Regions from separate parts of the Clostridium budayi genome, predicted to be linked through region 1. Evidence: riboswitches for the same ligand, from Rfam matches in the RefSeq annotation. Region 1 holds a riboswitch; the other holds the start of a gene.

Region 1 (17,067 bases):
TTATAACCCCTAATATACTTCCTACTATACCAATTGTAATACCTTCAATTAATATCATTTTACTTCTTTGCCTTTTACTCATACCAACAGATGCTAATACAGCAAATTCTTTTTTTCTTTGCATAAAACTAACCATAAGGTTATTCATTATTCCTAATGAACCTATTATTAAAGCCATAAAAGAGAAACTTTCAAGTGAGCTCATAAGCCCTGCATTATTTTTAAGCTCTGTATCTTTTAGTTCTTCTTTTGTCTTTATAGATACTCCATACTCTTCTAAGCTTTTATTTAATTCATTTTTTAGTAATCTTTCACTTATATTATTTCCTTTTACAAGCAATGTAGTTGGTATTTTTTTATTTAGCATACTCTTAAAGCTTTTATCACTTATTAAGCAATTTCTTTTTTGCGCACTTATCGGATTAGATAAAAATCCTACTATTTCATACTCATAGTCTTTATTATTAATTTCTAAAGTGATTTTATCACCACTTTTATATTTATATTTCTTTTTAAAGATATCTGCTAATATTATTTTATTTCCATCTTTTAATTCATTAAGTATTTCCTCTTCACTATTTGATGAATCATTAAAAATTTCATCACCACTAAAATAGTTTTTATATTCTTTATAATTAATTCCTTCAAGAATTCCTATATTCATTTTTTTATCTTTAATACTTATGTTATGTTCAATATAAGTATTAGTAAAAGTTAAGTCATTTTTATCTTCTAACTTATTCATTTCTTTTAATATATTATCGTAATTCATTTTTGAAATGTTTGATATCTCAACGTTATAACTATCACTATCATAAGATTTTGTTATTATACTTTTTACACTAAAAGATGCTATAAATATTGCAGTTACTGCTGCAAGTGCTGCACATATTAAAATACCGTTATTAATTAAATTTTTAAGAGTTCCCACATTTTCTAATGCAAGTATTCCAATATTCCCAAATATAAATCTATATACTTTTCTAAATGTCATTGATAGTACTTTAAATATAATTGGTATTATCATACTCATTCCAATCACTACTAAAAATGCTCCTAAAACTCCAAGAATGAAGCTTCCTGTATCTTCGAATTTATATATATAAATAAACGGTAATACTATAAAGAGAATTCCAACTACCCACATAGATGAATTCTTAGTAGAGTTTGTAGTATATTCACCAAGTATTATCTCTTTAATATTGAATTTACCTATCCCTATTATCGGAATAATTGCACTTATAAGGCATAATACTAACGATAATAAAAGTGCTATAATAAGATTTTTAAAAGAGAAATTTACAGTAGTCTCTATTCCAAACTCCTTAAATTGATTAGAGCTTTCATTTAATAAATATAAAATAGGAGTTCCTAAAAAGCCTCCAAAAATTGCTCCAATTACCCAATAAAAAATACTTTCTAATAAAATTATTATATCTGTTTTTATTTTTGTGGCTCCGATACTTCTAAATGTACCTATTACGCCCATACGCTCTATTATTATAACTTTAAATGAAGAATAAATAATAAACGCTGCCATTAAAACTACAATAGCAAGCATTATATAAAATGGTATTGTAAATTGTTTTACTAATGAATGTAAATCATCTAAATTTAATGTTTCTTTTAAAGAATATTCTTTTAAATCTGTTTTATTTAGCTCATCTACACCTTTATCACTTTTAACTAATGCTGTTGTTATTACTTCTTTTCTATTTAAAAGCTTTGATAACCCTTTGTTACTTATAACAATAGTCATTTCTCCTGGCTTTTCAGTAAATATACCATCCGGTAGTGCTATATATTTTATTTTAAGATTAATATCTTTATCCTCAGTTTTAATCTTTAATTTATCTCCTACATTTAAATTAAATTCCTTCTCTACCCTTTTAGATATTATAATTTCATCTTCACTAAGATCATTTATATTACAGCTTATATTTATAGGATTAATCTTTTGAAGATTTTCTATATTATTAGGCGCTATAATATTTACCCTAAGTGATTTGTCATTTTCCTTAAATAAACCACTTCCATTAAATATATATACTTTATTGTCATCTTTCAAATTGTCATTTAAAATTTTTTCATCTAAAAAAGGATTATTTGAATTTTCTTTAGATGATATTAATATATTTGCATCTCCAAATTCAGCTTTATTTTTTTCTGTTACCATGTCTTTAAAATTATCTGATGTACCAAAAGCTGCAAATGTCATTGCAGTTGTAATTGCAATTGCAAATACTATAAGTATACTTCTTAATTTCTTTTCCCATATGTTTTTAAATAAATATGTAAATAGTATTCTCAAAACTAAATTCTACCTCCCAATTCCCTTAAATTTTTTAAACCATTTCTTCCTACTTATAATATCACAAATATTAAAAGTATTATGTAAATATGGTATTATTTAATAATAAAATAAGAAGGTGTATAATGAGAATTTTAACTAAAGAAGACTTAAATAATTTGTTTTGCTTTAATTTTTAATAAGGATTTTTAATATAGGACTTTTAATATAAAAGATTTTAATCATTATATTAATAAAGGTGTTAAATGATATTTTTAGGGAGCATTTAATACTTTTAGAAATATTACAAACTAAAAATACTTTATGATAATTACTTATAATAAAAAGAGGTTTAATTAATAATTATTAAACCTCTTTTTTATTATATATTTTCAGCTGTCTTTAAGTTATTTATTTTATTAGTTATCCAATCAAACCAACCTTTATTATATTTCTCATTTAAAATTTGAACATTTGATTTATCTGCTTTTTCATCCATATTAAATGTTAATGTTTTAGTATCATTATCTAAATCTGTAACATTGTTATCACTTATCGAATTTAATTTGTATTTTGATGGAATACTTTCTACTACTGTATACTTTATTCCATAAGTAAGTCCTTGGAATTGTCCTGTCTGTCCATTTTTTAATGCTATACTTTGTATACTTCCATCTTCACCTTTTAATCTTATAGTAAATAATTGATTATCTACTAACTTTTTATCTTCATTATCTAATGAATTATAATTAGATACAACTTTAGTAACATTAACAGTTCCTTTTTTTGATTTCATAGGGAACGAAACTTCACTTTCTGCAATATCATTTCCTTCTCTTTTAACTTTAACTTCATTTTTTCCCTTTGTAAGATCATTTGAATCAACTTTCCACCAAGTATAAACATCTAACGTTTTTCCACCAGGGATAGTAAACTCTCTTCCAAGCTCTTCAGATTTATTATTATTGTTAATTAGGAATTTCCACTTTGATTTATTATAACTATTATTTTCTCCAATATATCCACTTAACGTATCTTCTAAAGATAGTTTATCCACGTTTATTGGATTCTTTCCATTTAATGTGTTATTCTTCATAGAAATCTTAAATAGAACATCATCACCTTTTATTAGTGAAGGGTTACTCTTTACATCTACATCTTTTCCATCCCTTATAATTCTTGCGATTTCTTTATTAACTGTAATATTAAGTTTAGGGGAAATCTCTTGTATATTTACAGTATCTTCATCCTTAATAGTTAATTGATTAAAGAAATAACTTCCTGTTGCTTCAACTTTATTTGTAATAACCCTATTTAAATTACTAAAATTATTTGATTTCTCAATATATTTTAAATTATCTTCATCTTGCAAGATTATTTTACTGTGTGGTTCTAATTTATCAAGCCCATGTTTCTTTCCAGAAGCATCTATTATCTTAAGCGAATTAAGCGAACTTCCTTTATTCTTAATATTAGAAGAATTATAATCCTGTTCTAATGAAATATCATTTAAATCTATATTATCAATTTCTGTATCACTTGTATTAGACAGTATAAATTTAAAGTAAATTGGTACATTTGCAGGTACCTTAGGTGTATTCTCTTTTGTATTTAAGATTATTTCATCATTATTTTCTTGTTCTTTTGCTATACTATCGGCTGATAATTTCTGTCCGTTTAAGTCTTTTGTTTTTACATAAGCAACCTTTTCCACCTTCATAGTAGGTTTCTTTACAGCATATAAGCAAACTTTTGTAACACCACCCCAGTTACACCATTCACTAGTTAAAAGATCAATCATATGTTGTGATCCAAATCTGTTACTCCTAATTATATTTGTAACGTTTCCTAAAACTGTGTTTCCATCTTTATCTTGAACTGGATCATTTAAATCAACATGCCACCCATCAATTATATTGTTGTACTTTGGTAATTCCTTAGCTATACATTTATCATGAAACGCAGAGATTCCAGAACCACTTTTCCCTTGATACTCTTGCTTGTAAGTTACTGTCTTTGTACTTCCATCTCCTTGAATAAATTTTATTTTCTTAGCAGATTCACCTTTTTGCTGAGTTGTGGTATAATTTATCTCCGTTGCCATTTCATCAACAAATACAGAAATAAGGTCATTTGCCCCAATAAACATAGCATGGTCATTTGGAGAGCCTAGATAGAAATTATATTCCTCTGGATCTATTGTATTTCCATTACTATCTTTAACATTGTTTAAATCTACTATTCCCCTAAATAAATTCCAGTCTTGTGTATAATAATCTTTAGGAGTTGATTGATCCCAGCCTTGTGCCGTATTGTTTACTGCTCCCCATTCTAAATTATTTTTTAATGGATAAGGTTCCTTTCCATCTTTGTTTCCACTTTCAAACCATTTCTCTAATGTTTTATAATCTATAGTATAGGAATTCTTATTAGCACTACTTAAAATATACTTGGTTCTTAAGGTTTTTCCTGTATCTATACCATTAAAATTATCTGGAGATATAAGATTATTATTTCCAGAGTTATCTCTATAAAAAAATCCATTAATATAACTTGCTTTTTCTATTTGACTTGAATTATATTTATTCCAAGCTACAGAATTTACTTCATTCATAGTATTTCTTGTCCAAGTTAATGGTATCTCTATAACTTTACTAGTTAAATCACTGCTTTTTTTCTCCTTATTAGCAGCTTGTGGCACAGTATAATTTATTATTAAAAGAAGGCTAAGCATAACACCTATAACTCTTTTAAAGCCCTTCATATTTATCCTCCTTTCTTTTATTTCTTATTTATAAGTTCATCAAAATAATTAAGCACATCTTTATCCATAGTATTATTTATATTCCAGCTCTCTTTTATAGCATCATAATTTACTTGTATAGCTTCTGCTGAAACATTTACTACTAATTCTCTATTTGAAAATTCTTTTTTTTCTTCATCTGTTATATTCTTATTTATTGATACTGACTCTAATAAAGTACTTGTCTTAGATTCATCACCTTCTGAAGAACCTGTATTGTTATTCTTAGGCTTTAATATATGTTTATAATAATAATATCCATCTTTTCCTTCTATCCAATCATTCTCAAATCCTTTTCTAAAATTAAGTTTAACTTGATTTGAAGCTGATACAGGTATATTATTATCATTAGATTTTCCTTTCCATTGTGGATTAATTATAACCCTAACTATTTCAGGATTTTTACCTGTATTAGTAACTGCTACAGTTTTCTCTATCGATTTATTTGTTGATAAATCCTTCGCATTATTTTCATCAAAGTTTTCAACTACAGTTGCTTCAATCTTACCTATTCCAAAACTATTTTTTACACTTTCTTTTGAAGTTAAATATGCTAAAGATGCAACTGTAGTAATTGTTAAAATAATTGTTGCTATTGCTATTCCTACTTTTTTCATTTAAATACACTCCAATTAATATTATTTAGCTATAAAGCCTTTTCTTTTCTAGAGTTTCTAACCTTAATTGCTAATAATATTATTCCTAAAATTATAAGTATAGCTCCAACTCCAAACATACCATTATACCCAGTTTTAGGAATTATAGCTTTTATTTTATTAAACCCATTTTGTAGTATATTATTATTTGTGGAGTCATTTATTGTATTTTTATTATCACTAGATATTATCTTTGAATTATCATTAGTACCTATAGCAGTAAAAACCCAATTAACATCTAATTTTTTATTTTTATATTTATTATCAGTTGCATTTCCATCAAGTATTGCTTTTGCTTCTAAGACCTTTCTTTCTCCTGGATTTACTACTCCAAGGTTTATATCTTTTCTTAGTCCATCTTCTCCACTAACACTTCCGTTATATATATTGTTTCCATTATAATTTACTACAAGATTTAAAACCTTTGCTAAATCAATTTTCTCCTTTTTCCCGACTCTTTCAGCTCTTAGAAATACGTTAAATGGTTCTTTTAGATGGTTTTCTATAGTAAGTGTTCCGCTTACAGAGTCACCTGGCATCATATTTTTGCCCTGTAAAAATTTATCACTATTATCTTTAGTGTAAATAAAATGTATCCTATCTCCATCTAATGTAATATTATAGGATGGCAATTCTTTTGCCATCCCATTAGTTGATATTCCTAAAAGAAGTGAAATTAATATTACAAAGATTTTTAATACTTTTTTCATAATATCACTCCTAAACACATCTAATTATTTAGTTGTTGTATTTTGTTCAGTTTTACCTTGCATTTGTAATGATTTTAATTTAGCTATTACATTTGATGGAGCATCTTTCCATGTTTGTTCTACTGCATCATTTGATGCTTGGACTGATTCCGCTGTTACATCAACTGTAAATCCGTTTCCTAATACTGATTTTTCAGTATCACTTGCTAATGTAACTGAATCTAATAATCTGGCTGTTTTATCTCCAGTTTGTCCTTTTGGTTGTACTGATGCAATATAATAATAGTAATCCCCTGCTTTAAACCATTTATTATTTTCCATATTTTCTGATGTATTGACACAATTTAAAATTATATCGTCTTTATCTGTTGAATTTAAATCTACATTTATTTTACCATTTGAATCAACCCAATTTGGATCTAATTTAACTCTTATAAATTGTGGATAATTTGCTGTACTATCTACTTGAACATCTTTATTTACTGTATCTCCAGGAATCATATTTTTTGCTTGCTCTGGTTTAAAATCTTCTACTATATCTATTCCAGCATCTCCGCCTTTATCTTCATTACCTTGACCAATTGTACTAAATGAGTTTTTAACAGTTTCCTTTGAAGTAAAGTATGCTAATGATCCTACCGCTAATGACGCTACTACCGCTACTGCTGCTATAACACTTATTATTTTTTTCTTTTTCATATGTATCCTCTCCCTTTGTATTTTTTTCAAAATATAGATATTTCTGTAAGTGTTTTGCCTAAAAAATAGGCTAAGCTTTACAAATAAGTATATTAGCCGGTTGCACTACTAGCTCCACATACCCCAAGTGCCCATATACAGGATATATTTCAATGCTTCTATTATTTAATTATTTTTCACATAAAAAAAGACTAATTACTTATTACTAGAATAAAAATAATTAGCCGGTTGCACTACTAGCTCCACATATCCCAAGTGCCCATATACAGAATATGTTTCATAGCTTCTATCAAATTTTTATGACTGTTTTCACGTAAATAATACCATTTTTATATTTTTTTATCAATAAAGTTCAAAAATTATTAAATATTTGTTTTCATTTTATACATTTTTATATGCTTTTCGACAAAAAGGAACAAAAAGCCTATTAAGACTTCTTTGTTCCTTTTTTCTTATCTAATACAAAAGATATTCCGAAAATAGCTAATATAATGATTATTATAACTACTAAATTCTTTTGTATAAATTGTGATACTTCCCCTAAATAAGGTATATGGAACATTACCTTTCCAATTACCTGACTTCTTTCTATAGCTACTGGATCTACTGTATTATTGTTATCCCCTTTAGTTATAAATTCTTTTCCTCCATTTATAACTTGCTTAACTCTATGAGTAACAATTATGTTGTTAGCTTCTTTACCTTGAAATGTTATTACATCTCCAGCCTTTATGTCTTGATCCGTACCATTCTTTACTATAACTAGGCTACCAGGATTTATATTAGGCTTCATACTTCCAGTTAAAATATAATAACTACTATATCCTAATATACTAGGATGTTTTCCTTCCTTGCTTCCAGTAATGCTAATTGCACAAACTGCTATTACAGCAATTATAAATAAATAAAATATACAATTCCCAATAACACTACTAATTTTTCTTTTCTTCATAAATATACCTCTTTTTCATTTGTATCTAAATTTATTATAAAATACTTCATAATATAGTCTATATAAATAATATATTTTATGTCAACGTATTTACAATTTATTAAAAATATATAAACGAAAAGCAGTCTAGTATTTCCCTTATACTAAACTGCTCTATAATCATATTATTCTTTTACCCATAAACCCACGCGATTCCCTTTAACCTCATCGCGAAAAAACTCTCATAAAATACTTTAATACTTTGCTGCTTCTTGCCCCCACAAGTAATGCAACATTAAACCTTTAATCTCATAATTGAAATATCTCATAATGAGATGTACCCTAACTTAATATGCTTGCTATAAAAAACTATCATTAGATAGTACATTAAACTTCTCTCTCCCTAAACTTCCTCCTTTGTTAAATTTTATTAATTTAGAAATTCCTCATAAGGAATATTTAATTGAGTGTTGCTACATTTAAAATCATATACTATATAGTTCATAATTTCAATATATTTTTAACACTTTATTTACAAATTGTCATAAAATATTACTTTAGTACCATATTTGTACTTTTTTATTACACCTTTTTTATTTAAATATGAATAAAATAAAAAAGCCCCTTAGGACTTTTTATTCTTCTACTTTTGCATTCTTAAGTCTATCTCTACATATTTCTCTATCTTCATCATTAAATAAATCTTTATATTTATTGCTTAATATTAAACTCTCTAATGATATATCTTCTCTTCCACATTTCATTAGTACATCTAATCCATCTTCCTTTATATCTTCTCTTATAAGCTCTTTTGCTGTTAATAATGCACCTTTATTATTTATTTTTTGAAGAATGTTAGTAAGTTTACAGTTACATTCTAAGTCCGCTTCTCTGTATATCTCTATCATATCCCTATATAATTCCATACTACTCATGATATAGTACCTCCTCTTTATAATAGTAGTTTTATTAATATACTATTAAGTATACATTATTAATTAACATCTTCAATATTAATATTGAAAAGTAATTTATTATATTAATAGAAGAACCATCTACTATTTTAGATGGTTCTTCTATTAATCCTTTTATTTAGTTTTAGCCTCTTGAGAAATCATAATTTCCTGTTCCGTTGAATTCTTCTTTAAATTCCTTTTCTGCATATTTACTAAATTCATTAGCAAGATTATCTAATTTATCCATGAATTCTTTATCTGTCACCATTAGTTCAGCACTTGGATGTGTAGCTTTTGCACCAGTAACCTTTACTATTTCTCTTATTTGCTCTGGATTATCTATCATAGGACAAGGCATTAATAAATTCTTATTATATGGTTGTCTCTTTCTTAATTCTTTAAAGTAAGCACTTTGGAAAACTTCTGCAAGTGGTTTACCTTTTACATTATCAGTAGCAAAATGAGAGAAAATACATGGTTCAACATCTTCTTTAGAGTTTATATGGCAGTAGTATTTTCCTGCAATACATCCTCCAACGTAAGGTGCATCATTAAAGAAATCTATTGGGAATATCTTTTTATTCATTCTAATTTCTCTAGTTCTTTTCCCAAGTTTTAATCTTTGTTCTGGAGTTAACATAAGTTCCATATCTTTTATAGGTTCATCACCAACTGGCATAAACATAAAGTACCATATCATTCTAGCACCTTTTTCTACTAACATATCGATATATTTATCTGAAGTTACAATATCAATATTATTTCTAGCAGTTGCTGAAGAAACTCCAAATGGTATTCCTTTTTCTCTTAAAAGATCCATTCCTTTCATAACTGAGTCAAATACGCCTTCTCCTCTTCTACCTTCTGTTTGTTCTTTAAAACCTTCAAGTGAGAACATTGGCATAACATTTCCAAGTTCAGCTAATCTATTTGCAAGTTTTTCATCAAATAAAGTACCATTTGTAAATGGTGTGAAATACATATCATTGTATTTTTCATATATGTCAAGCATTGATTCATTAAAGAAAGGTTCTCCACCTAAAACTACTATGTAGTATATCCCTAAATCTCTTGCTTCTTTTATTAATCTATCTACTTCTTCAAATTGAATATCATCTTTTTTACTATAGTTTGCAGCATAGCATCCAGTACATCTTAAGTTGCATCTCATTGATGGACTTATTAAAATTGTATATGGTATTTTAGTATCTAATTTTTTTCCCATTTTTTCTCTCTTTGGTATTCCATACCACATTGAGTTTCCAACAAAGTTTGCAAAGAATTTTGTTAAACAATTCTTATTTGTAGTTTTAAGTATATCTTGAATAAAATCATGTACTACTGGTATTTCATTGTAGTATCTTTCTACTTCATCTATTCCTTCTTTAGAAAATTCATCTCTTATGCCTTTTCTAATAATACTAAATATCTTGTCCACATTATTTTCAGGATCTTTTTCTAATATTTGTACTCCAGCCTTTATTATTGCTTCTTTTGTTCCTTTTGTTATGGTATCCTTGATTCCCATTACAATTCACCTCTTTATAAAATAAATTTATCCAGAGGGAGTTTTGCCTCCTGCTGAACTTAATATAAATTAATATTTTCATACTGTGGCGCCAACTATTTTAAGTCTATGCCCCTAAGAAAATATTGTCAATATGTTAACAAAATTGTTAATATTATATTCATTCCTTCTTAATATGGCAATTAACTCCCCATATTTCTTTAAAAAATTTTTATTCTCACTAAATTTGTCGTTAATTTTTTTCATTAAAATTTAATATTTTTACTAAAACCCATTGTAAATATTTACCACAAGTTATATTATAAAAGAGAGTACTAAAATTTAATATTTAAGGAGGGTCCTAAAAATGAAAAAAGGCAAACTAAAAAAGGTTTTATCTTCTCTTTTAGTGACAGCCGTAGCATTTTCAACATTCACATCTCCAGTTTCTGCGAAAACCATTACTCAAGAAAAGAAAGTAGAAGTTTCAAAAGAAAAACAGCTTGAGAGAAAAGTTGTTGGGTACTTCCCTGAATGGGCTTATAAAAGTGAAGCCCAAGGGTATTTCGATGTAGGTGATCTTCAGTGGGACTATCTAACTCATATTCAATATTCATTTGCAATGGTTGATCCAGCTACAAATAAAATAGCATTTGGTGATAAACATGCTGCAATTGAAGAGGACTTTAAAGACATTAATATAACACACAAAGGAAAACCTTTAGAATTAGATAAAAACCTCCCTTATAAAGGACATTTCAATTTATTACAAACTATGAAAAAACAATATCCTGACGTAGATTTACTTATATCAGTTGGTGGTTGGGCTGGCTCTAGAGGCTTTTACACTATGTTAGATACTGATGAAGGAATCGAAACCTTTGCAAATTCATGTGTTGATTTCATTAGACAATATGGTTTTGATGGGGTCGATATAGACTTTGAATATCCATCCTCTACTTCACAAAGTGGAAATCCTGACGATTTTGATGTTTCAGAACCTAGAAGAAAAACAATCAATGAAAGATATAATTTAATGATGAAAACTTTAAGAGAAAAATTAGATAAAGCTTCTGCTGAAGATAACAAACCTTATTTATTAACAGCTGCAGTAACTGCATCTTCATGGGTACTTGGTGGCGTTTCTTCAAATGAATATGCAAAATATCTAGATTTCTTAAGTGTTATGTCTTATGATTTCCATGGTGGATGGAATGAATTTGTTGAAAACTTAGCTAACATTTACCCAGACCCTGCAGATAAAGAAACTGCCAATATGTTAATGCCTGTACTTTGTATGGACTGGGCATATAGATATTATCGCGGAGTTCTTCCTCCTGAAAAAATAATTATGGGAATCCCATACTATACTAGAGGCTGGGAAAACGTTCAAGGTGGAACAAATGGACTTCATGGTACAAGTAAAACACCAGCCTCAGGAAAATACAACATATGGGGTGATGACCTAAATGGAGACGGTAACCTAGAACCTGCCGGCGCTAACCCATTATGGCATGTTTTAAACTTATTAGAAAAAGATCCTAACTTAAAAGTACATTGGGATGACGTAGGTAAAGTTCCTTATGTATGGCAAGATAATGAAAAGGTATTCCTATCATTTGAAAATGAACAATCAATCGATGCAAGAATCAATTATATAAAAGAAAAGAACCTAGGTGGAGCTTTAATTTGGGTAATGAATGGTGATTATGGAGAAAATCCAAACTATGTAAAAGGCTCAACTAATGTTAATGAAGGAAAATATACTTTCGGTAATACTTTAACTAAAAGATTAAAAGAAGGCCTAGATAAAATAGGTTTATGTACAGAAACTAATGAAGATTTAAAAGATATTCCTGAAATCGGTGTTGAGGCTAATTTCTCTGGAGTATATGATCATCCAAACTACACTTATAGCCTAAAATTAACTAATCATACTAATACTAAAATAGACGGTGGTTGGAAAGTTTCCTTCGACCTTCCAAAGTCTGCTATATATAAATCTTCATGGGGTGGTACTTCATCATTAAAGGACAATGGAGATTTTACTACTGTAACTTTAACTGGTGGAGCTTGGCAAAGCATTGATCCTGGAGCAACAATTGAAGTCCAAGGTATGATTGGACTTTGCTTCTCTGGTGTTAGAAATCTTACATTTAATGGTGCAAAGCCTGTAGGTAAAAATATATCAAATGTTCCAGAAAAAGAAGCTCCTGTTATCTCCGGAGTTAAAGATGTTAATTTAAAGATTAATGATAAGTTTAACCCATTAGATGGTATAACTGCTTCTGATAAAACTGATGGTGATTTAACAAGTAAAATAAAAGTAACTGGTACTGTTGATACTTCAAAAGCTGGAACTTATAAACTAACTTATGAAGTTTCAAATAGCAAAGGAGTTAAAACTACTAAAACTTGTACAGTAACAGTAGGCTCTCCTACTCAAACTGATACCTACGATCCAAGTAAAATATATACATCTGGAGACAAAGTTATATATCATGGAAAACAGTATCTTTGTAAATGGTGGGTACAAGGGCAAGCACCAGGAACTACTGAAGCTTGGCAAGCATTATAAATTACTAATTTAACATGAATATAAAAATGTGGCTAATTTAGCCACATTTTTTTCTTTTAACTAACTCTCCAACTAATCTTTAACTATTAATCCTCGTCCATTTATTACTATATTTTTCTTATTTTATGTCGATATTATTAAAAATATGTTGAAATTGTGAACAAAATAGTATATTATTTTAAAAAAGGTATAAATTAATTAAAATATTCTGAAAATTATTTTTAATTAATTATCCTTTATATTACGGATATGGGAGTGAGTATGGTTAATGATTAAACTAATAGGAATATTAATTGTAATACTTGGGTTTGTTTTTAAGATTGAAACTCTATTTACAGTTTTAGTTGCTGGACTAGCTACTGGCTTAGTCGCTGGTATGGATTTAAATGAAATATTAACAGTTCTTGGACAATCATTTGTAGCTAACAGAGCTGTTTCTCTATTTATATTAACTCTACCTGTTATAGGTCTTTTAGAGAGATATGGCCTAAGACAAAGAGCAATATTTTTAGTAAAAAAATTAGGGAAACTTACAACTGGTGGTGTTTTAAGTGCCTATACTTTAATTAGACAAATTACAGGTGCCCTTTCAATCAGAATAAGTGGACATCCTCAATTTGTTAGACCGCTAGTTAATCCAATGGCTCAAGCGGCAGCTACTAATAAATACGAAAAAATAGATGAGGAAGATGAAGAAAAGATAAAAGCTTTATCAGCAGCCTCTGAAAACTATGGTAATTTCTTTGGACAAAATCTTTTTGCCGGTAGTTCAGGTGTACTTTTAATTTCAAGTACTCTTACTGAATTTGGCTATAACGTTACAGCGTTAGATGTAGCAAAAGCTAGTATAGTAATGGCTGTAATAGCCTTTTTAATTTCAGTACTTCAAAACTATTTATATGATAAAAAGATGGCTAAAAAATATCAGAAATAGTTTTAAAAAGATTGGAGGTATTATATGCAAAACTTTATAAATATATCGCTAGAAATTTTCTATGTAATTATGGGGTTACTTATGCTTGTAATAGCATATAAATCATTTACAACAATAGATTCAAATAAAAGATATTTTACAGCTGCCTTCTGGGCACTTATTTCTCTACCATTTATTTTTGGTAAAGTTTTACCTTCTAATGTAGTTGGTGGAATATTAGTATTATCAAGTTTATTAACTCTTTCAAAACAAGTTGTTTTTGCAAAATATGATATGGCTAGTGAAGAAGACGGTGAAAAAGCTTCTAAAAAGATCAAAAATAAGATTTTCGTTCCTTCATTAGTATTAGCATTTGCAGCAGTTTTAGTTGCTATGGTTCTTACAAACTTTAAAAATTCATCACAATTTGCTATAGGGGTTGGTGCCATAGCTGCAATAATAACTGCCTTTATTATAACTAAAGCTAAACCAAAAGAAGCTGTAAACGATGGTGCAAGACTTCTTCATCAGATGGGACCAACAAGTATGCTTCCTCAATTATTAGTTGCACTTGGAGCATTATTTACACAAGCTGGTGTTGGAGAAGTCATATCTAAATATATATCAGGTGTTGTACCAGCAGATAATAGATTCTTTGGTGTAGTTGCATACGTTCTTGGAATGGCATTATTTACAATGGTTATGGGAAATGGATTTGCAGCCTTTTCAGTAATTACAGCTGGAATTGGAGTTCCTTTTGTACTTGCACAAGGAGCTAATCCTGTAATAGTTGGTGCACTTGCACTTACTGCTGGATATTGTGGAACACTTTTAACACCAATGGCAGCAAACTTTAATATAGTACCATCAGCATTACTTGAATGTAAAAATCAATATGACGTAATAAAATATCAAGCACCTACTGCTATTATCTTATTAGTAGTTCATGTATTTGCTATGTACTTCTTAGCATTTTAATAAATTGTTTTTATAATAATAGTTTTTATGAAACATATAGGGAGTAAAATTTAAAGAAAACTTAGGAGGAATGTACAATGAAAATATTATTAACAGGTTTCGATCCGTTTGGTGGAGAAAAAATTAATCCAGCACAAGAAGCTGTGAATAAAGTTTCAAATAACATAAATGGCGCTGAAGTTATAAAGCTTATAATTCCAACTGTTTATGAAAAATCTCTTCAAGCTATTGATGAAGCTATAAAAAAGCATAATCCTGACATTGTTATTTCCATAGGACAAGCAGGTGGAAGATTTGATATAACTCCAGAAAGAGTTGCTATTAATATAAATGATTTTAGAATTAAAGATAATGAAGGTAATCAACCAGTTGATGAACCTATAAGAGAAGATGGAAAAGCTGCATACTTCTCAAACTTACCTGTAAAAGGTATTGTTAAACACTTAAATGAAAATGGTATTCCAAGTACCCTTTCAAATACTGCCGGAACTTTTGTTTGTAATCATGTAATGTACGGTGTTCTATATATGATAGATAAAAAATATCCACATATGAAAAGCGGATTTATCCACATTCCATATGAAACATCACAAGTTATAAATAAAAAGAATACTCCATTTATGTCATTAGATCAAATAGTTAAAGGAATCGAGTTATCTATAGAAGCTTGTACTATATATAATGAAGATATCAAGGCAATTGGTGGAGAAATATGCTAATAGAAAAAGTATTTGTTTATGGAAGTCTTAGAAGTGGAATGTTTAACTATGACAAATTACTTCAAGGCAAAGTTAAAGAATTTAAAACTGGTACTATAAAAGGAGAACTATTCCATATTGAAAATAAAGGCTATCCTGCTGTTATTGATGGAAATGAAAATATAGTTGGTGAGCTTATGGATTTAAAGAACTTTAATAGTACATTAGAGAATCTAGATGAACTTGAAAATTATAAACCTAATGACAATAATTCAGAGTACTTAAGAGAAATTGTAGAGGTTTCTTTAGACGATGGCTCTAAAGAAAAAGCTTATTTTTATAAATACAATAATAAATCAATTAATAATAAAGATGATATTCTTACAAAAGTTAATACAGGCGATTGGCTAAAAAGATAAAAAAGCATAGGGCTTCCCTATGCTTTTTATTTTTATAATTATTCTTTTCCAATTCATTATTATCGAAAAACAATAATTTTTTATTGAATTACGTTTTGCTGTATGATAATATATCAATATCATAAATATAGGAGTTGATATTCTTGAAAAAGAAAAATAAAATTATATGTAGTATATTATGTATTTTTTTAGTAGCCTTTATTAGCTTAATAGTCATAGCAAAAATTAATCCTTCACTTATGGAGAGATTTGGGACTTCTGAATACTTTGTTCAAATAAATACTGATGGTAAACTAGAACCCAATAGAGATCTTTGGCCTTATTATTATGAAGCAACTGCTTATAATAAAGATGGTGATGAAACAAAGGTAAGATTCTATGCAGAAAAGAATTTAAGAAAAGGTGCTTACCTTAGCCTAGCTGTTTTAGGTGATAAAGATAATAATGATATTCATGATATTAGACTTTATGAGGAAGTAAATCCTAATAAGATTCCTAGTATAGCAAAAGATGCTTTAGATTCTAAACATTAATCTTATTATTTTTAAAAGGAGCTTGTTATGAAATTTTATAGTAAAAACATGTCTAAAACATTAGATATTATTTTAAATGTAATAATTGTATTGGGCCTTATAATTACGGCTAAAATATATTATTCTATTTTTGTAGAAGCTAAAGATAATTCTACTCTCTCTAATACACAAACTATTATAATGATAGTAATCTTAACAATTGGTATAATATCTACGTTCTTAATAGTTTTTGATTTGAAAAAGATTCTTAAAACTATTATAAAAAGTAATCCTTTTGTATTGAGTAATGTAAAATCATTATATAAAATATCAGTAGAGTGCTTTATAGTAACAGGTTGTTATTTAGCAAATATTCTTTTTAATTTTAAAAATCATATTTATAAATTTATCTATGTA
Region 2 (17,067 bases), 1.0 Mb from region 1:
TTTGCTTCCTCTTCTAATGCTTTTATTTTTTCAATAGTATTAAATTCTTCACTTACAGTGCCCATTGTACTATCTGTAAATAATCTATCCATTTTTTCTGCTACTTTATCTTGAGTATATAGACCAAATTCTGCTACACAAGCCCAGTCTTCATAACTTTTTTTGAATACAAACTTAACTCTCCTAAATTCTGTAGGATTAAATCTAATTTCTATAGAATCTTGTGTTACTTTTGATGATCCACTTGATACTAATTCAAAAGTATCACCTTTAGTAGTTCTTGATGCATAAATATCAAATTGTTCTGCAAACCCTCTATTAGTTCCGCGAGGTGCAGTATATACTACTCTATTTAATTTTGTTAATTCATTTAACTCTATTATTACTTCATTAGTAAAGCCTTCACTATTTTGCTTTCCAGAATGCCATTTTGTATTTATATCTCCATCCATTGCCTTAGTTATAGCTTCACTTGCATATTGACCACCATTTGTAGTTATTGATTTTACTTTACTCTTTGGCACTTTATAAATAGCATCATACTTAGGAAGTACCTCACTATTCATATCTTTAAATTTAGATACTTTTGCATCAGTATAAGTAACCTTATTATTTTCTACAATTAACTTTGCATTTTCTATATCTTCTTTAAACATGTTATATAACGGATGATTTTTCACTTCCGCATCTAAAGCATTTATCTTTTCTATACTATTAAATTCTGCACTAACTTTACTCATTGTTTCATCAGTAAATAAGTTCTTCATTTTATCACTTATTTTATCTTCTTTATAAAACATAAATTCTGACGCTGAAGCCTAATTTTCATTAGCTTTTGTAAACTTAAACTTTATTCTTTTAAATTTTGTATTATTGAATTTAATTTCTACCGTATCTCCAGTAGACCCTGTATACTCGCCACTGCATACTAATCTAAAATCATCACCATCATCAGTAAGTGATCCGTAAATTTCTAACTCCTTAGCAAAACCTTTACCTTTAGCTGATGACTGCCTTGCTGCATATACTATTCTGTTTAAAGTTGTCTCTTCCTTTAATTTAAATACTACTTCATTTGTAAATTCAGAATTATTTGGATTTCCTGTTTCCCAATGCGTACTAAAATTTCCATCTATAGATTTATCAATAGTTGAATTACTATACCTACCACCATTGTTTGTTATAGATTCAATATTAGAGTTATCCATTTTGAAAACATTATCATAAGAACCTATATTACTGTTATTTAACAGTTCAAATTTACTTATAGTTGCTTTAGTAGATTTAGTTTCTACTATTGCAGTTACCTTTTTTGATACTTCATCAGCTAAAACCTCTACTGATGGTGCTGAAAAATTAATAATTACTACTGATGCTATTAAAGCAGCTATTTTCCTTTTATTCATCTTTACCCCCTGATTTTTACTACCGTCAGAAATACATTAAAAAAAGTTACTCTTTTAGAGTAACTTTAATATTCTACTTATTAATAAGTATTTTTCATATCACTAAATATTTAATGAATGTACTAATACTAATAATTAAAAAACAAAAAGTATAATGTACTCTTTGGCAACTGGCTGACATAATTATAAACCTTAGTCCCTATAGCTTTGCGTCTTTAGGTTTCCCTAAATTTGCCTATTAAATTTATATATTTAACATATTATCACCATTTTAGTCATATATCAACACTTTTGTAAAATTATACGATTTATTATCAGAATTTGATAAAAAAAATGGCATGATTTTAATTATAAAATATTTTTTAAGCATATGACACTCTTTGCAAAGAACATCTTGTTTATTCTTTTCCTCAAAGTGGCTTTTATGTTATTGATAGTATAATAAGAGAAGAATATTTATCTTTCTCAAGGTATCCTACAAGTTCTAACTATACTTTCCAAAATCCCGTTTCTAAATGGTAATGATCCAAATCTATGAAGAAGTGCTACGCCTTGCAAAAGAATAATGAAATATCTAATAAAAAGAATAAAAAAACACATAAATAGCCATAAAACTATTTATGTGTTTTTAATATTTAAATCACCAATAATATTCTAAAAAATTATTTTTTAAATTTATTTAATCTTTCTTTAGTTTCTAATCTGTTAGCCCACATTTCTTCTTCTGTTTTATATCCTCTTACCTTTGCTTGATCTTTAGTATATTTTCTTCCAAATATAAGATCTAAAATATGAATTGAATCTTTACCAGCAGCTTGCATAGTTCCTCTACATGAACCACAGTAAGTTACTATATTATCTTGATTAAAGTCATTAGCTCTTCTAGTGTATACTCTCTCGTATAACTCTGGATTTGAGCTACATACCATTCCACCAACACCACAGCATCTAGTGTTTTTACCATTTCTTTCGACTTCTTCCCAATTGTATCCTAACTCATCTAAAATCCATCTTACACTTTCATGATGTGAAGTTACATCTCTAGTTACACATGAATCATGTATGTTAAATATAACATCTGAACCTAATCCTACTCCTTTAGCCTCTGCTGGAATTCCTATTAAATCTTTCATTAAATCCCAGTAAGCTATAACTCTTTGATTCTTAGCTGTCTCGCTGAAAACTTTGTAACATGATGGACAAACAGTTATTATAACTTCTGCTCCCATTTCATCTAATATATCTACAGCTTTTTTATTTCTTTCTTCATATCTTTCTTCTTCACCAATTAAGTAAGTTACTTTACCACAACATTGAAGTAATGCCCCAACATTTTCTTCTCCTAAAGAATCTTTTAAATGTCTTAAAACATTTTCTACGCCATCTGGAGTATAAGCTGGTACTGTACATCCTGGTACAAATACATATTTAGTTTTCTTCTTAGCTTTTTTCTCTTCTTTTACTTTGTCAACTGAAGTAGCTTCAACTGTTGTACAGTATTCTTCTGAGCACTCTTTTTCTTGAGCGTCATCACTTACCTTTAATGATTCTAATGGTGTTATTCCACCATTTTCTTCAGAAAATGCTTCTTTTATAGCTCTAAAGTTCACTTTTAAATCTAACTCTTTTGGACATTTTAATGTACATTGGTTACATTCATTACATGAATATGCTATCATATCATCCATATTCTCATAGCCTTTTTCTAAATACTCTCTAAATAAAGCTTTTGGACAATCTGTGTAGTCATTAAGCATTATACATTCTTTCATACAAAGCTTACATTGACATTGTCTACATCTATCCGCTTCTCTTGTAGCTTCTTCTTTAGTATACCCTAAAGCAACTTCATCAAATGATTTAATTCTTTCTACTGGATTTAACTCTTCCATATCTTCTCTCTTACCAGTTATTGTTGCCCAATCAGTTGGCATTTGTAACTTAGTTTCATAAGTCCAAGTATCTTTTAACTCTCTTCCTTCTGTTAAACTTTGTCCATTTAAGAATCTTATAACAGATTGAGCAGCTCTTCTACCAGTAGCCATAGCTTGGATAACTATTACTGATTCACCTGAAGCATCTCCTGCTAAGAATACTTTCTCATTTGAAGATGATTGTAATGTTTCTTTATTACATTCAAATGTAGTGTTTGGTCTTTGAACTAATATATCTTTAGCAAATCCTCCTTCAACACCTTGACCTATAGCAAATACTATCGTATCTACTTCTATTTCACTTGTAGCTTCATCATCAAATTTTGGAGCAAATCTTCCATTATCATCGAACATTGAAAGACATTTTTTTAATGTTACTCCTGAAACTCTTCCATTTTCATCTATATGTATATTTTTTATAGCTTGAGCATGATTAAATTTTATTCCTTCTGCTATAGCGTCTCCTATTTCATGGTTTGATGATGCCATGTTATCAAAGCTGTCTTCTAAGCATATTGAATAAACTTTCTCAACACCATTTATTCTTAATGAAGTTCTAGCACAGTCCATAGCAACATCTCCGCCACCTACTACTAATACTACTTTGCCAGCATTTTCTACATTTCCAGTTAAAGATGCTTCTTTTAAATATGAAGCTGCACTAAATATACCTTCAGCATCGAAATTTTCTAAACTTCTATCGACCCTTCCTTGATGTTTACCAACAGCAACAACTACACTATCAAATTCATTAACTATATCACTAAACTCTTTATCTTTTCCGATTTCACAATTTAATTTAAAGTTAACACCTAACTTATCTAAGTAGCTTATTTCATGCTCTAATACTGTTCTTGGTAATCTGTAAGCAGGAATACCTACTCTCATCATACCGCCTCTAACAGGTAGTTTTTCAAATACAGTAACTTCGCATCCTTCTTTTCTTAAATCCAAAGCTGCTTGTAATCCTGAAGGACCAGCACCTATAACGGCAACTTTCTTACCATTACTCTCTTTTATTGAAAGATCCCAATCCTCTTCTTTGTCAAAGTTATCTGCTGCATATCTTTTTAATGAAGCTATTGCCATAGGGCTTTTTCCTTCATTCCATTTACATTGCTTTTCACATGGATGTGCACATATTCTTCCTAGAGTTCCTGGTATGAATAGTTTCTCCCTTATAACTTTTATAGCTTCTTTACCTTTTTCTTCTTTTATTAATCTAACATATTCTTTAACGTCAGTATGCATAGGACAAGTTGCAACACAAGCTGCTACCTCTTCACCCATACAATTTTCAACTATCTTTTCCATATTAGCCACGATTTCTTTTTTTAACATTGCCATTCCTCCTATATCGTACTAACTCTCATCTTATGATGTTTTGTTAAAAATTCTTCAATCTCTATATATTAATCAAGGGGTAGAATTTTAATAAAAACTAACCTTCTACACCCTTATTGATTACAAATTACTTATCATATTTATTTTTTATAATTACTCTTTTTTTCTAAATGTCTTTGGATCTATTGCGAATATGAATACACCTAAGACTATTACTATTCCCCATATTGCTAATGATGGAGTTATTTTATCTCCAAATAATAATGCACTGAATATTATTGTCCATAATGCTGCGGTACTGTTTAATGCAGTACCCATTGCTGCTCCTATTAAATCAACAGCTTTATACCATGAAAGATAAGTTATAGCCCCTAATATAGCGATTCCAGCATATTTAAATACTAATCCTCTTGAAATTATTTGACCAGCTAGTGGATATCCACCTATTAATGGTAAAACTATCACTGCATATGAAACCATTGAAATAAAATATCTTAAACATAAGAACTGTTGAGGTGATGCTTGTATATGATCTTCACCTTTTATATGCTTCATAGCAAATCCTATGATAACACCTTCTAAAGCCCATCCTAATACAGCTATTACTGCAAATAATATACCTTTAAAGAATGTTGGTGGTACATTACCTGATGGATTAAATCCTAACATGAATGATCCTAATAAACTAACTGCTATACCTATTACTGCTCTTAATGATAATTTTTCTTTAAGTATGAAATAAGATAATATTGCTCCTACTCCAGGATAAATAACTGAAATACTTGATGCATATGGTGCTGTAGCATATTTAATTCCTAATAAGTAAGCACTCATACCTATTGGTGAACCAACTAAAGCTGCTATAGCTGCTGCTTTACCTTTTTTAGTTTTAAATAGTAAATAGAATACATGTTTAAATTGCTTTCCAAATATTAATACCAATGCAACCCAAACGAAACAAAAACTTTCGTGGAAGAATGCAGTTACTAATGGTGAAAACTCAAAACTTATTTCTGAAACACCTTGTGCTAAAGCGAAAACTTTGTCTGTAAATATTTTATCCATACCTACTCTACCCATTAATACTCCATCAAGACCCCAAGCAAGACCAACTAAAATACCAAACATAAGACCTTTTTGAAATTTTCTTTTGTTTACTTCCATAATTACATTCCTTTCTTCTTTGTTATAAATTTCACTTTTTAAACTTTCAACTATAATTCTTATAGCAATTATCATGCCAAATTTATCATTAGCACTCAATACATTGAATTTGTTAATTTTTTATTTTTTAAAACTGCTTTCCATACGCAAACGAGTAATCATTTTGCTCATATTTTTGTATCTTTTATGAGCATTGTCATCATTTTTGTCACTTTTAATATTCCATTTAATTTATTATTTGCCATATTTTTATCAAACATTTTTTAATTTTATCTTTTAAGTTAATGTGTTAAAATTAATCTCAAATAGTAAATTTATAAAAAAGGAGTATATTACTATGAATATAAATTTTGAAAAACTATTTTTATTAGAGAGCATAACAAATCACACTCCACTTGGATTAATTTTTATATCACCAGAAAAAAAAATAGATTTCATTAACAAAAAAGCTAAGTCTTTTTTACACAGTAACTGTAAGTCAGTTGAAACTATTGATATATTTTCATTTTTCCCTCAATTAAGTGCACTTATTGATAATTTCTTTTCAAAAAAGGATAATAAAAAAGATGTGCTTGTAACTTCTTTAAATGGTAATAAATATAACCTTGACATTTATCCTATATATAATAAAGATATCTTTATGGGTTGGCTCTTAATTCTAAAAGACTTAAAAGAAATAATAAATACAGTAAACAAATATTCTAACCAAGAAGCTGCCTACACATTTAATGATATAATAGGTGAAAGTTCACAGTTAAAAAAGGTTTTAGAAGATGCTAAACTTATCGCAAAAAGTCCATCAACTGTACTTATTACTGGTGAAAGTGGTTGTGGTAAAGAATTGCTTGCTCAATCAATTCACAATGCTAGCAATGTTTCAAATGGTCCTTTTGTCGCATTAAACTGTGGAGCTATTCCTAAAACTTTAATAGAAAGCGAACTTTTTGGTTATGAAGAAGCCTCCTTTACAGGATCTAAAAAAGGTGGGAAACCTGGAAAATTTGAATTAGCAGATGGTGGAACTATATTTCTAGATGAAATATGTGAAATGCCAATAGAGATGCAAGTAACACTTCTTAGAGTTATTCAAGAAGGAGTAGTAACAAGAATAGGCGGAAAGACTCAAATACCTATAAACGTAAGAATTATAGCTGCTACAAATAAAGTTTTAAAAGAAGAAATTAAAAAAGGGACTTTTAGAGAAGATTTGTATTATAGGTTAAATGTAATGCCACTTCACCTTCCCCCTTTAAAAGATAGATTAGGAGATGTTCCTATTTTAATAGATTATTTTTTAAATATAAAAAGTCAAAAATTGCACAAAGAAATTCCTCATATAAGTCAAAAACTTTATAAAAAAATGATTTCTTATTGTTGGCCTGGTAATATAAGAGAGCTTGAAAATTGTGTTGAAAATATAGTAAATCTAAATGGTTCTACTTCTTATGAAATTAATTTTGATGAATGTCACTGTCTTAAAACTGATAATTTAGGTAATCCTATTAAAATTAGTACATCAAATTCATCTGAAAATTATGATGAAGATTCAGTTAAACCATTAATAATTTTAGAAAAAGAAGCTATAGAAAAAGCTCTGTGTGTATTTGATGGAAATATAACCAAAGCTTCTAATGCTCTTGGAATTAGTAGAAATGCTCTATATAACAAAATGAAAAGATATGGAATAAATAATTAAGTTACTTAAGTAATATTTAATTTATATTTAAATATAGGACTTATAAATATTAAAGATATTTATAAGTCCTATATTTTTTTACCCTATATAATATTTTTATTTATCTCATCTATTTTCTTTAAAAGCTTATTTCTTACTTCTATATCATCTCCAAATAATTCTATTATAGTTCCAACTGTTCTAAATGGATCCTCTGTTAGAATTCTCTTATCTTCTATCATTCCATTTTTAACTATATAGTCTACAATTAATTTTATAAAATGTATTTGTGAACTATTTAGACTTTCATTATTTAGAAACTCTGAAAACTCCTCTAAAGCTGCATTTCTATCAAGCCCTGTTATCTTTCTTACAAGCTTTGCAACTGGGGTATCTTTAAATTCTCTTTCATAATCTGACTTTGTTCCAAGCTCATTAAACATTATATTTTCTAAGTGTTCTAAATCTTCCTTAGTTATTTTTTTGTTATTTCTAATTTTGTATATTACTAATTCATCTTGATGCTCTTTTAAATAATACTCTACTTTCTTTTTATAATTTTTTAAGTCATTTACATTATACATTGATGTATTAGTTTCTTCTGCAATTATCATATCTTTAAATTTAGTATAATATATTTGTTGCTTGTCTTTTTCGAGATATTTTATAAGTTCTCTTAGTGCTTGTCTTACTTCATCTATTTCAAATATATCTGCCTTTTCCCAAAACTCTTCTGTCATAACTTTTTCTATTATATATTTCTTTTCTTTTATTTGTGGTATTGTTCCAAGCTTTGAAAGATTTTCAGCTGTAGTTATAACTGACTTTATTCCTCTTGTTGCATTTGTTCCTTGTAAATATGCAAGTTGTATAGAATACATAACTAAATCAAATCTTTTTGCAAGTTCATCATCATTTTCTGATGGTATAACCATTGCAATGTGTTTTTTTAAATCTTGTACAGATTCTGTTGTAAGAGCTTCCCACTCTTTTTCTTCTTTATATTTATGAACATACTTTAAAACCATTTTTACAAGGAAATTATCTTCATTTAGACTTTTTATCTTTTTTAGATTTTCTTCTACTAAAGATTTTCTTAAATTAATATAATCTGTATCTGCATATTGAATACTTTGAAGTTCTTTTATTATATTTATCTTTACATTAAATAATCTTTCTGTTAATGAAGCTCCTTCACTTCCATCAAACCCTTTAGGATTCATTCTAAAAAACTCAAAGTTATTACAAAAATCCATTATTAAGAATTCCTCTTTATCTTCTCCTATTCCTAAAAGATCCGGACAAAGTCTTGTTCCTCTTCCTATCATCTGCCAGAACTTTGTTTTACTTCTTACCTTTTTAAAGAATACAAGATTTAATATTTCAGGTATATCTATACCTGTATCTAGCATATCAACCGAAACTGCTATTTGAGGCATCTTATCTTTATCTGAAAAATCATCTATTAAAGTATCAACATAATTAATACTATAATCTATAACTTTAGCAAAATTTCCTCCCTTTTCTGGATATAAAGTGTTAAATCGTTCTACAATAGCTTTTGCATGTCTACTATTTTTAGCAAAAATTATAGTTTTTCCAAGCTTATCTCCACCTTCTATTTTTAAACCTTCAGTCATAAGCTTATTTAAAACCAAATCTATAGTATCTGCATTAAATAGCCACTGATTAATGGCAGTATTTCTTATTTCTTTATCAACACTTTCATCATCATCAAAGGTATTTTCAAACTCTTCTTTTTCATCCTCTGAAAGCTCATCATACTTTATTCCATCTTCCATTATTTTAGATTTAACCTCAATAGTTGAGTAATCTACTAAATATCCATCATCAACTGCTTTTTCATACTCATAAGCATATGTCGGAACCCCATTTTCTAGTTTAAATACTTCATAAGTATTTTTATCTACTTCATCTTTTGGGGTAGCTGTAAGTCCTACTAAAAATGCATCAAAATACTCAAATATAGCTCTAAACTTTCTATATATACTTCTATGTGATTCATCTATAATAATTAAATCAAAATGTCCTGGAGTAAATAACTTTTTACCTGACTTAGATTTTGTATCATCTATAGCATTCATCATTGTAGGATAAGTAGAAAATATCATTCTTGCTTCTTCTGGATTATCTCTATTATCTAAAAGGTTACATAAAGATAAATTAGGTAATAGCTTTGAAAAATTATTCTTAGCTTGCTTTACAAGAGCTTTTCTATCTGCAAGGAATAATACATTTTTAACCCAATTATGTCTTGAAAGTACATCAACTAAAGAAATAGCAGTTCTTGTCTTTCCTGTTCCTGTTGCACAAACAAGAAGCATTCTTCTCCTCCTGTTTTCCATTGCTTCACATACATTTATTATTGCTTCTTTTTGATAATATCTATTAGATATTTCATCTTTAATATATAAATCTTTAAGTGGAAGTCTACTGTTTCTTCTATCTATTAGAAGTTGTAGTTCTTCTTTTTGATAAAAACCAAAAATTCTTCTTTCTGAATATCCATTATAGTCATCCCAAATAAATGTATCAAATCCATTAGTAAATAATATAATTGGCCTTTGTCCACTTTGTTTTTCTAAACAATCAGCATAAAGCTTTGCTTGTTGTTGTCCTACTTTAGGGTCTTTAGAAGTTCTTTTAGCCTCAACTACAGCAAGGGGCTTACCATTATCTCCATAAAGGACATAATCAACATATCCAACTTCAGATTGATTTAACATTCCAGCTACTTCTACTTCTTCTCTTATATCCTTATTAAAATCCCATCCTGCAAGTTTTAACTCAACATCTATGTATCTTTTTCTTGTTTCATATTCATTAATTTCAGTTACATTAAAATCATTTTTTCTACTATTGTCTTTTCTTTTACTAGTAAGTTCTTCTCTAAGTTCTTCGTTTTCTTTTCTAACTTCTTCTATTTTTTTATCTTTAGCACTTAATTTATCATATAGCTCTTGAAGTTCCTGTGCTCTTATTCTTTTACTTGAACCTTCATCTAATAAATCTTCATCAAATTGTTTTTCTATATATTCATCAGAATAACAATAATCTAAAAAGCTTATAAAATTGAATAAATTATTTAATGATAAAATAGCTTCTTCTCTCTTTATGTTTGAATTAGTATGAACTGCTACATTTCCAAGCTTAATAATATATTTAATCATTCTAAATAAGTCATACCCTACAATATCCATAAAACTATTATCATGAATTAATGAACTAATATTATCTTGATAAGGTATATTTAAATCATTATCAAAACTATACATCCATTTAACTGCAAGTTCTAATGCTCTTCTTGATAAAATAGCAGTTGTAGAAGGACTTATTAAAATACTTTTTTCTGCTTCTAAACATGCAAAGCTAAAACTATCAAATATCTTCTTATTTTCTAAAAACTCAAAATTTCTACACATATATAAAATCTCCTTTTGATAGAGTTGTTATCATAATTATAAAAACTTTTATCCTATAAATTCCTAATAATAAAATTATAACAACTTTAATCTCTATATGGTAGATATAAAAAAATAGATAGGTTAAATTTTACCTATCTATTTAATATAATATGAATTCATTTAATTTTACTTTGATTATTTAAATATAATTTCTAGTCCTCTATCACAAAGTCCAAAACTTTCAACTTCATATTCACTATATAATGCTCCAACATCTGATTTTATAAATACTCTAACTTTAAAATCCTTAAATCTTTCATAAAATTCCTTAGAGTATTCAATTCCATCTGCACATAATAAGGCTCTATTCTCTTTATAATAAATATAATTTAATTTTCCCCCATTTTCATTTAAAGCTTTTTCATTAATAAATAATCTAAGTTCATCTTCAATAACTCTATACCATTTCATATAGCCTTTACATCCAGCTACTTTCTCTTTCTTTAAAGGCTCTCCTATTTTTCTCATATTTTAATTCTCCTTTTATTTAATTAATCTTCTTTAAATAATTCTCCTTTAAAAGCTTTTTGCATTAAAGAATTGAAGTTATCTTCTAATTCTTTTAAACTCTTTTCCATTTTAAGTTTCAATTTGTCTATTTGCTTAACAAAGTCAGCAAATTGATTTTGAAGTTCTATTGGTGGTAAAAATATTTTTAATTCTTCTCCATACTGTTTTGCATTAATATTGGGTTGAGCTACAATCTTTCGCTTTGACTGCACCCAATTTTCATAATAATTTGTTTTAGTAAAGAAATATAAAAAGTCTGGATTTATTATTGTTATATTAGGCACAAATCTAATTAAGTACCCAGCAAATAAACACTCACCATATACTTCTTTATATCTAAAACTCTTCCCAACAGTTGCCCCTGTTCTTGCAAAAAGCATATCTCCATCTTTTAATTTATACTTTTCAAATTCATCTAAATTTTCAACTGTAACTTTATTTTCGTTTAAATATCCATTGTCATTTATATCAGTTATTCTAATATATCTCGGTTTTCCTTCAATATACTCAATTGAAGGTGAGCCAGAACCATATTCACCCTTTTTAATAGAAACTTCATTTAATGTTTTTACTTCCCATCCCATATTATTTAAATTTGGGTCACCAAACATCTCGATAAATTTCGATTTAATTACTTCATATAAAGCTTCTATTTGCTCTTTCCTTTGATCTATTAATTCTTGTGCTTTATCTAAAACATCAACTATTTTTTTTTGATTATTCACATTACAATATGGTATTTTTATTTCGTTTAATTTACTTTTATTTAAAGTTGCTCCCATTACAGCTCTATCTGTATTAGTAAAATTCAATGTCTTTAGTGCATAATATAAATATTCTGGCTTTATTATAGTTTTGTCTTTTATCGGAAAATTAGCTATAGCTTCGTTAGTAAACATATTTTCCTTTAAAATAGCTATTTTACCTATAGATAATTTAAAACTCATAATAACTGTATCTTTAGGCACTATTCTCATATTAGCTTTATCTACTGCTAACTCAGTTATTTCTTCTTTTGATGTATATAAATACTTATCTTTTAAGTCAGATATAGATAGCCATTTATAGCCTGCCCCCCAATACTCTTGCTCGATCTGTTAAGTTATATGAACATTGATTCTCTCAACCTTAGGAAATACAATAAGTTTGCAAAGACTAAATTACCCCCTAGAAAAGGAGAGAGAAAACAATGAACAAAACAAATATTAGATGCCCTCGTTGTCACTCTAATAAACTATATAAATTTGGTTTTGACAAACAGGCTAATCAAAAATATCAATGTAAAAAATGTAAGCGCCAATTCATCGCTAGCGATGGTGATGGAGTTCCTAAAATGAAGTATCCTAAGTGTCCAAAGTGTGATAAAGGAACTTATTTACATCATTCTTACAAACACTATAATAGATATAAATGTAATAATAAAAAATGTAATCATATTATTGTGCAACATCATAATTTTAATATTGATTCACCATCTAGCGAAGCTATTACCGGGGCCCTTTCTATGAAAGGAATGCGATTCCCATTACAAATTATTATTACAGCACTAACATTATATTACTTGAACAATACATCAACTAGAGCTATATCTCAATTTCTTATGAACACCTTTAATATAAAAGTGTCTCATGTAACTATCGCTAACTGGAGCAATAAATTTGCTCCATACTTTAAACTCAAAGCAGATAACTTTAAACAACAAGTAGATTTGCAATCTGACGATTGGCACGCTGATGAGACTGTTGTTTTTATTAACGGAGTAAAACATTATTTATGGTTAGTTATAGACTCTGAAACGCGATTTATAATATCTTTTCATTTAAGTAGATATAGAAATGAAAGCTCTGCTTTTTCTCTGATCAATGAAGCTAAAAAATATGGTTCACCCTCTAACCTAATTACAGATAGATGGCCAGCTTATAACGAAGCGATAGCTACGCTATTACCGGAAACAAAACATGTACCAGTTAAGCCAATGTCTAGTGATATAAATAATAATCTTATAGAATCTTTTAATAAGACTTTTAAAGCTTGGTATAAGTCCAAAAAAGGATTTAACTCATTTGAAAAAGCTAATAATCTTATTTTTATGTTTATATTTCACTATAATTTTATAAGAATTCATGGGTCGTTAAATAACCTTACTCCCGCTGAAGTCGCTGGCTTCTCTAGTGATAATTTATCTAGGCAATCTTGGTTTATAGCTGCTTAATTTATTAAGAATATCTTTGATTAACCTGCTTGAAAAATTATATTTTGCAGGTTTATTTGCCATGCGCAAATATAGTCAAACTTATATAATTTTCAAAGAACGAGAAAATCTATGATTTATTAAGCTATTTTTTCATAACAACTTAACAGATTCCTCTTGCTTATTTCTTGATGGTGTTTTTCCTATATTTATCTCACATAACTCATTTAACTTTCTATACTCCATGTTCTACACCTCAAGCATTCTTTCTAATTCTTCTAAACCTTCTTTTATTTCTTTTTCAAGTTCTCTAACTCTTCCTAATATTACTTCTGGTGCATCATAATGAACTTCTTCATATACTATTTCTTTATATTTATTTATTGATAGATCATAACTATTCTTTGCTATTTCCTCTTTAGTTACAAAGAAGCTTTGCTCAGTTCTTTTTCTCTCATCTTCATTATCAAGATTATTAAATCTTTCTACTATATCAGGTATATCATTTTCTTCTATTTCATTTCTCTTATCATCAAGTGAGAATCCATCTGCTTTCATATCATAAAACCATACTTTATCTGTTCCACCTGTTCCTGTTTTAGTAAATATCATTATAGCAGTACTTACCCCAGCATATGGCTTAAATACACCTGAAGGCATACTTATTACTGCTTCTAATTTATGATTTTCTACTATTTCTTTTCTTATATCTTTATGTCCTTTAGTTGAACCAAATAAAACTCCATCTGGAACTATTGAAGCACATCTTCCACCTGTTTTTAATATTCTTAAAAATAACGCTAAGAATAATAATTCTGTCTTTTTAGTTTTAGTTACCTTTAAAAGATCTGCTGATACTGCCTCATAATCTAAGCTTCCTTTAAATGGAGGATTCGCAAGTACAAGTGTAAATTTTTCACTGTCTGTATTAACTTCTGATAGTGAATCTTTATATTCAATGTTAGGATTATCAACTCCATGAAGCATCATATTCATAGCACCAATTCTAAGCATAGTTCTATCTATATCAAATCCATAAAACATTGCATTATTAAAATGTTCCTTTAAGCCTTGAATCAAAAATAAATCACTATGATTCTTTCTTAAATATTCCTGTGAAGATACTAAAAATCCTGCACTTCCCATAGCAGGGTCAACTATTATATCTTCCGGTGTAGGCTTCATTAATTTTACTATCATGTCTATAATGTGACGTGGTGTTCTAAACTGTCCATTAGTACCAGCTGTAGCAACCTTTGATAGTAAATATTCATAAAGGTCTCCCTTTGTATCATTTTCTTTATTAAATTTTATATTACTAATTCCATCAACTATCTTTGAAAGCATAAGTGGAGTTGGTATTTTAAATATAGCATCTCCCATATATTTAGCATAAGCTGATTCTTTATCTCCATGTAAACTCTTTATAAAAGGAAATACTTCATTTTGTACTATAGTATACATTTTCTCTGTATCACCTTCATTTGAAAACTTACTCCATCTTAAATACTGTTTATCCTCTGGAAATGTTCTATCAAAATCTATCCCTAAAATTTCCGCTTCCGCTTCTTTATTCTTTTCAATATCATCTAATCCTTTTATAAATAAAAGATAAGTAAATTGTTCTATAACTTCTAATGGATTAGTTATTCCTCCAGTCCAAAACGTTTCCCAAATCTTATCTACTTTACTTTTTAATTCACCAGTTATCATTAATTTTATTCCCCTTTACATTTTTCTTTTGATATAAAATAATTGTACATTTTTTATATTTTAAATATCCTAAAATTGCATAAACCAAAAAGAGATTCAAGTCTTTAATGTAAACTTGATATCTCTTTTAAATAATTTATTTGCTTAATTTAACTACTACTTCTCCATGAGGAGTGTTAGGGAACATATCCTTAACTCTTGTTCTTTCTATCTTATATCCATGAGCCATAAGATCCTTTAAATTATCAACTAAAGTCTTAGGATTACATGAAACATAAACAATTTCCTTAGCATTAAACTTAATAACATATTCTAAAGCTTTAGGACTTACACCACTTCTTGGTGGATCTAAAATTATAATGTCTGGCTTATCTTTAACTTCTTTTATAGTTTCAGCAACATCACCAGCTATGAAAGTGCAGTTATCAAGACCATTAAGTTTTGCATTTTCTTTAGCTGCTTCTACAGCTTCTTCTATAAGCTCAAGTCCAATAACTTTCTTAGCTTTAGGTGCAACTATTTGACCTATAGTTCCTGTACCACAATAAAGGTCAAATACAACCTTATTATCTGAATTTCCCATAAACTCTCTAACTATACTATAAAGCTCTTCTGCTCCTTTAGTATTAGTTTGGAAGAATGAAAATGGTGATATTTTAAACTTTAATCCTAGAAGTTCTTCCATTATATAATCTTTTCCGAAAAGTACATTAACCTTTTCTGGAATTACAGCATCTGAGAATGAATTGTTCTCAGTATGAAGAATAGAAACTAATTCACCTTTAAAATCTAAGCCTTTTATAATATTTGTCCATTCAGTTAAATCAAAATCTACTTGAGTTGTTGTAACTAAATTAACTAGAAGTTCTCCAGTATTTTTAGCTTTTCTTATAACTAAATGTCTTAAGTATCCTTCTCTTTTCATTACTCTATAGTAAGGAAGGTCTTTTCCTCTAAAGTACTCTACAGTAGCATTTATAACTTTTCTGAAATCTTCATCAACAAGCTTACATTCATTAACTGTTATAATACCAAAACTTTGATTTCTCATATGCATTCCAAGACAAAGTTCTCCACCTTTATATTCATCACCAAAAGTGAACTCCATCTTGTTTCTATATTCAAACTGATCTACGCTTCCTACAACACCTTCATATTCTCCAGTTGTAACTTCAGCATTTTTAAATAGTTCTAAAACTTCATCACTTAATAACTCTAATTGCTTATCATAGCTTAAGTGTTGTGATGAGCATCCACCGCATATTCCAAAATGAGGGCATTTAGCTTCAATTTCATATGGTGCTTTCTCTACAACTTCTATAAGTTTTAAATCAGCATAGTCAGCTTTCTTTTTCTTAACTCTCCCTTTCACTGTTTCACCCGGGAAAGCATTTTTAACATAAATTTTCTTACCATCAAAACTTGATATTCCAACTGATGGGAATTCAGTTTTTTCTATCTTAACTGTTATTTCATTTCCTCTTCTCACTGTATGTTTTCTCCTATCACTTCATTTTATTGTTATTAATTTGCTTATTTTATTGCTAATATTCTCTTACCAAGAGTTCTCTTATTCTTTCCTTCAAATATTGGTCTATATAATACATTTAATATACCAAAAATTATAAGAAGAATTCCTGTTGGC

The links. Region 1 has a riboswitch for cyclic di-GMP ahead of ACZ5TJ_RS02610 (BsaA family SipW-dependent biofilm matrix protein). Riboswitches for the same ligand answer to the same signal wherever they lie in the genome.
Region 2: another riboswitch for cyclic di-GMP. It lies ahead of ACZ5TJ_RS12150 (discoidin domain-containing protein); the one in region 1 lies ahead of ACZ5TJ_RS02610 (BsaA family SipW-dependent biofilm matrix protein).

What each region holds. Positions count from the first base shown of each region.
Region 1 covers NZ_AP042456.1:545,980-563,046, reverse strand. The annotation lists gene ACZ5TJ_RS02630 (ABC transporter permease) at 1-2,311, opposite strand, end outside; gene ACZ5TJ_RS02625 (hypothetical protein) at 2,673-5,054, opposite strand; gene ACZ5TJ_RS02620 (SipW-dependent-type signal peptide-containing protein) at 5,072-5,710, opposite strand; gene ACZ5TJ_RS02615 (hypothetical protein) at 5,740-6,459, opposite strand; gene ACZ5TJ_RS02610 (BsaA family SipW-dependent biofilm matrix protein) at 6,484-7,158, opposite strand; cyclic di-GMP riboswitch class II at 7,244-7,327, opposite strand; cyclic di-GMP riboswitch class II at 7,372-7,455, opposite strand; gene ACZ5TJ_RS02605 (signal peptidase I) at 7,586-8,110, opposite strand; gene ACZ5TJ_RS02600 (hypothetical protein) at 8,725-9,024, opposite strand; gene ACZ5TJ_RS02595 (radical SAM protein) at 9,188-10,573, opposite strand; partial or broken gene ACZ5TJ_RS02590 (glycosyl hydrolase family 18 protein) at 10,920-12,731, shown strand; gene ACZ5TJ_RS02585 (immunoglobulin-like domain-containing protein) at 12,738-13,130, shown strand; gene ACZ5TJ_RS02580 (DUF969 domain-containing protein) at 13,402-14,064, shown strand; gene ACZ5TJ_RS02575 (DUF979 domain-containing protein) at 14,089-15,021, shown strand; gene pcp (pyroglutamyl-peptidase I) at 15,099-15,740, shown strand; gene ACZ5TJ_RS02565 (gamma-glutamylcyclotransferase family protein) at 15,734-16,138, shown strand; gene ACZ5TJ_RS02560 (YxeA family protein) at 16,282-16,671, shown strand; gene ACZ5TJ_RS02555 (DUF2975 domain-containing protein) at 16,699-17,067, shown strand, end outside.
Region 2 covers NZ_AP042456.1:2,528,592-2,545,658, forward strand. The annotation lists gene ACZ5TJ_RS12145 (NPCBM/NEW2 domain-containing protein) at 1-767, opposite strand, end outside; gene ACZ5TJ_RS12150 (discoidin domain-containing protein) at 819-1,406, opposite strand; cyclic di-GMP riboswitch class I at 1,569-1,652, opposite strand; gene ACZ5TJ_RS12155 (FAD-dependent oxidoreductase) at 2,069-4,681, opposite strand; gene ACZ5TJ_RS12160 (DMT family transporter) at 4,838-5,923, opposite strand; gene ACZ5TJ_RS12165 (sigma-54 interaction domain-containing protein) at 6,186-7,544, shown strand; gene ACZ5TJ_RS12170 (DEAD/DEAH box helicase family protein) at 7,628-10,966, opposite strand; gene ACZ5TJ_RS12175 (hypothetical protein) at 11,144-11,476, opposite strand; gene ACZ5TJ_RS12180 (restriction endonuclease subunit S) at 11,500-12,612, opposite strand; gene ACZ5TJ_RS12185 (IS6 family transposase) at 12,708-13,730, shown strand; gene ACZ5TJ_RS12190 (type I restriction-modification system subunit M) at 13,959-15,422, opposite strand; gene rlmD (23S rRNA (uracil(1939)-C(5))-methyltransferase RlmD) at 15,559-16,911, opposite strand; gene ACZ5TJ_RS12200 (RDD family protein) at 16,956-17,067, opposite strand, start outside.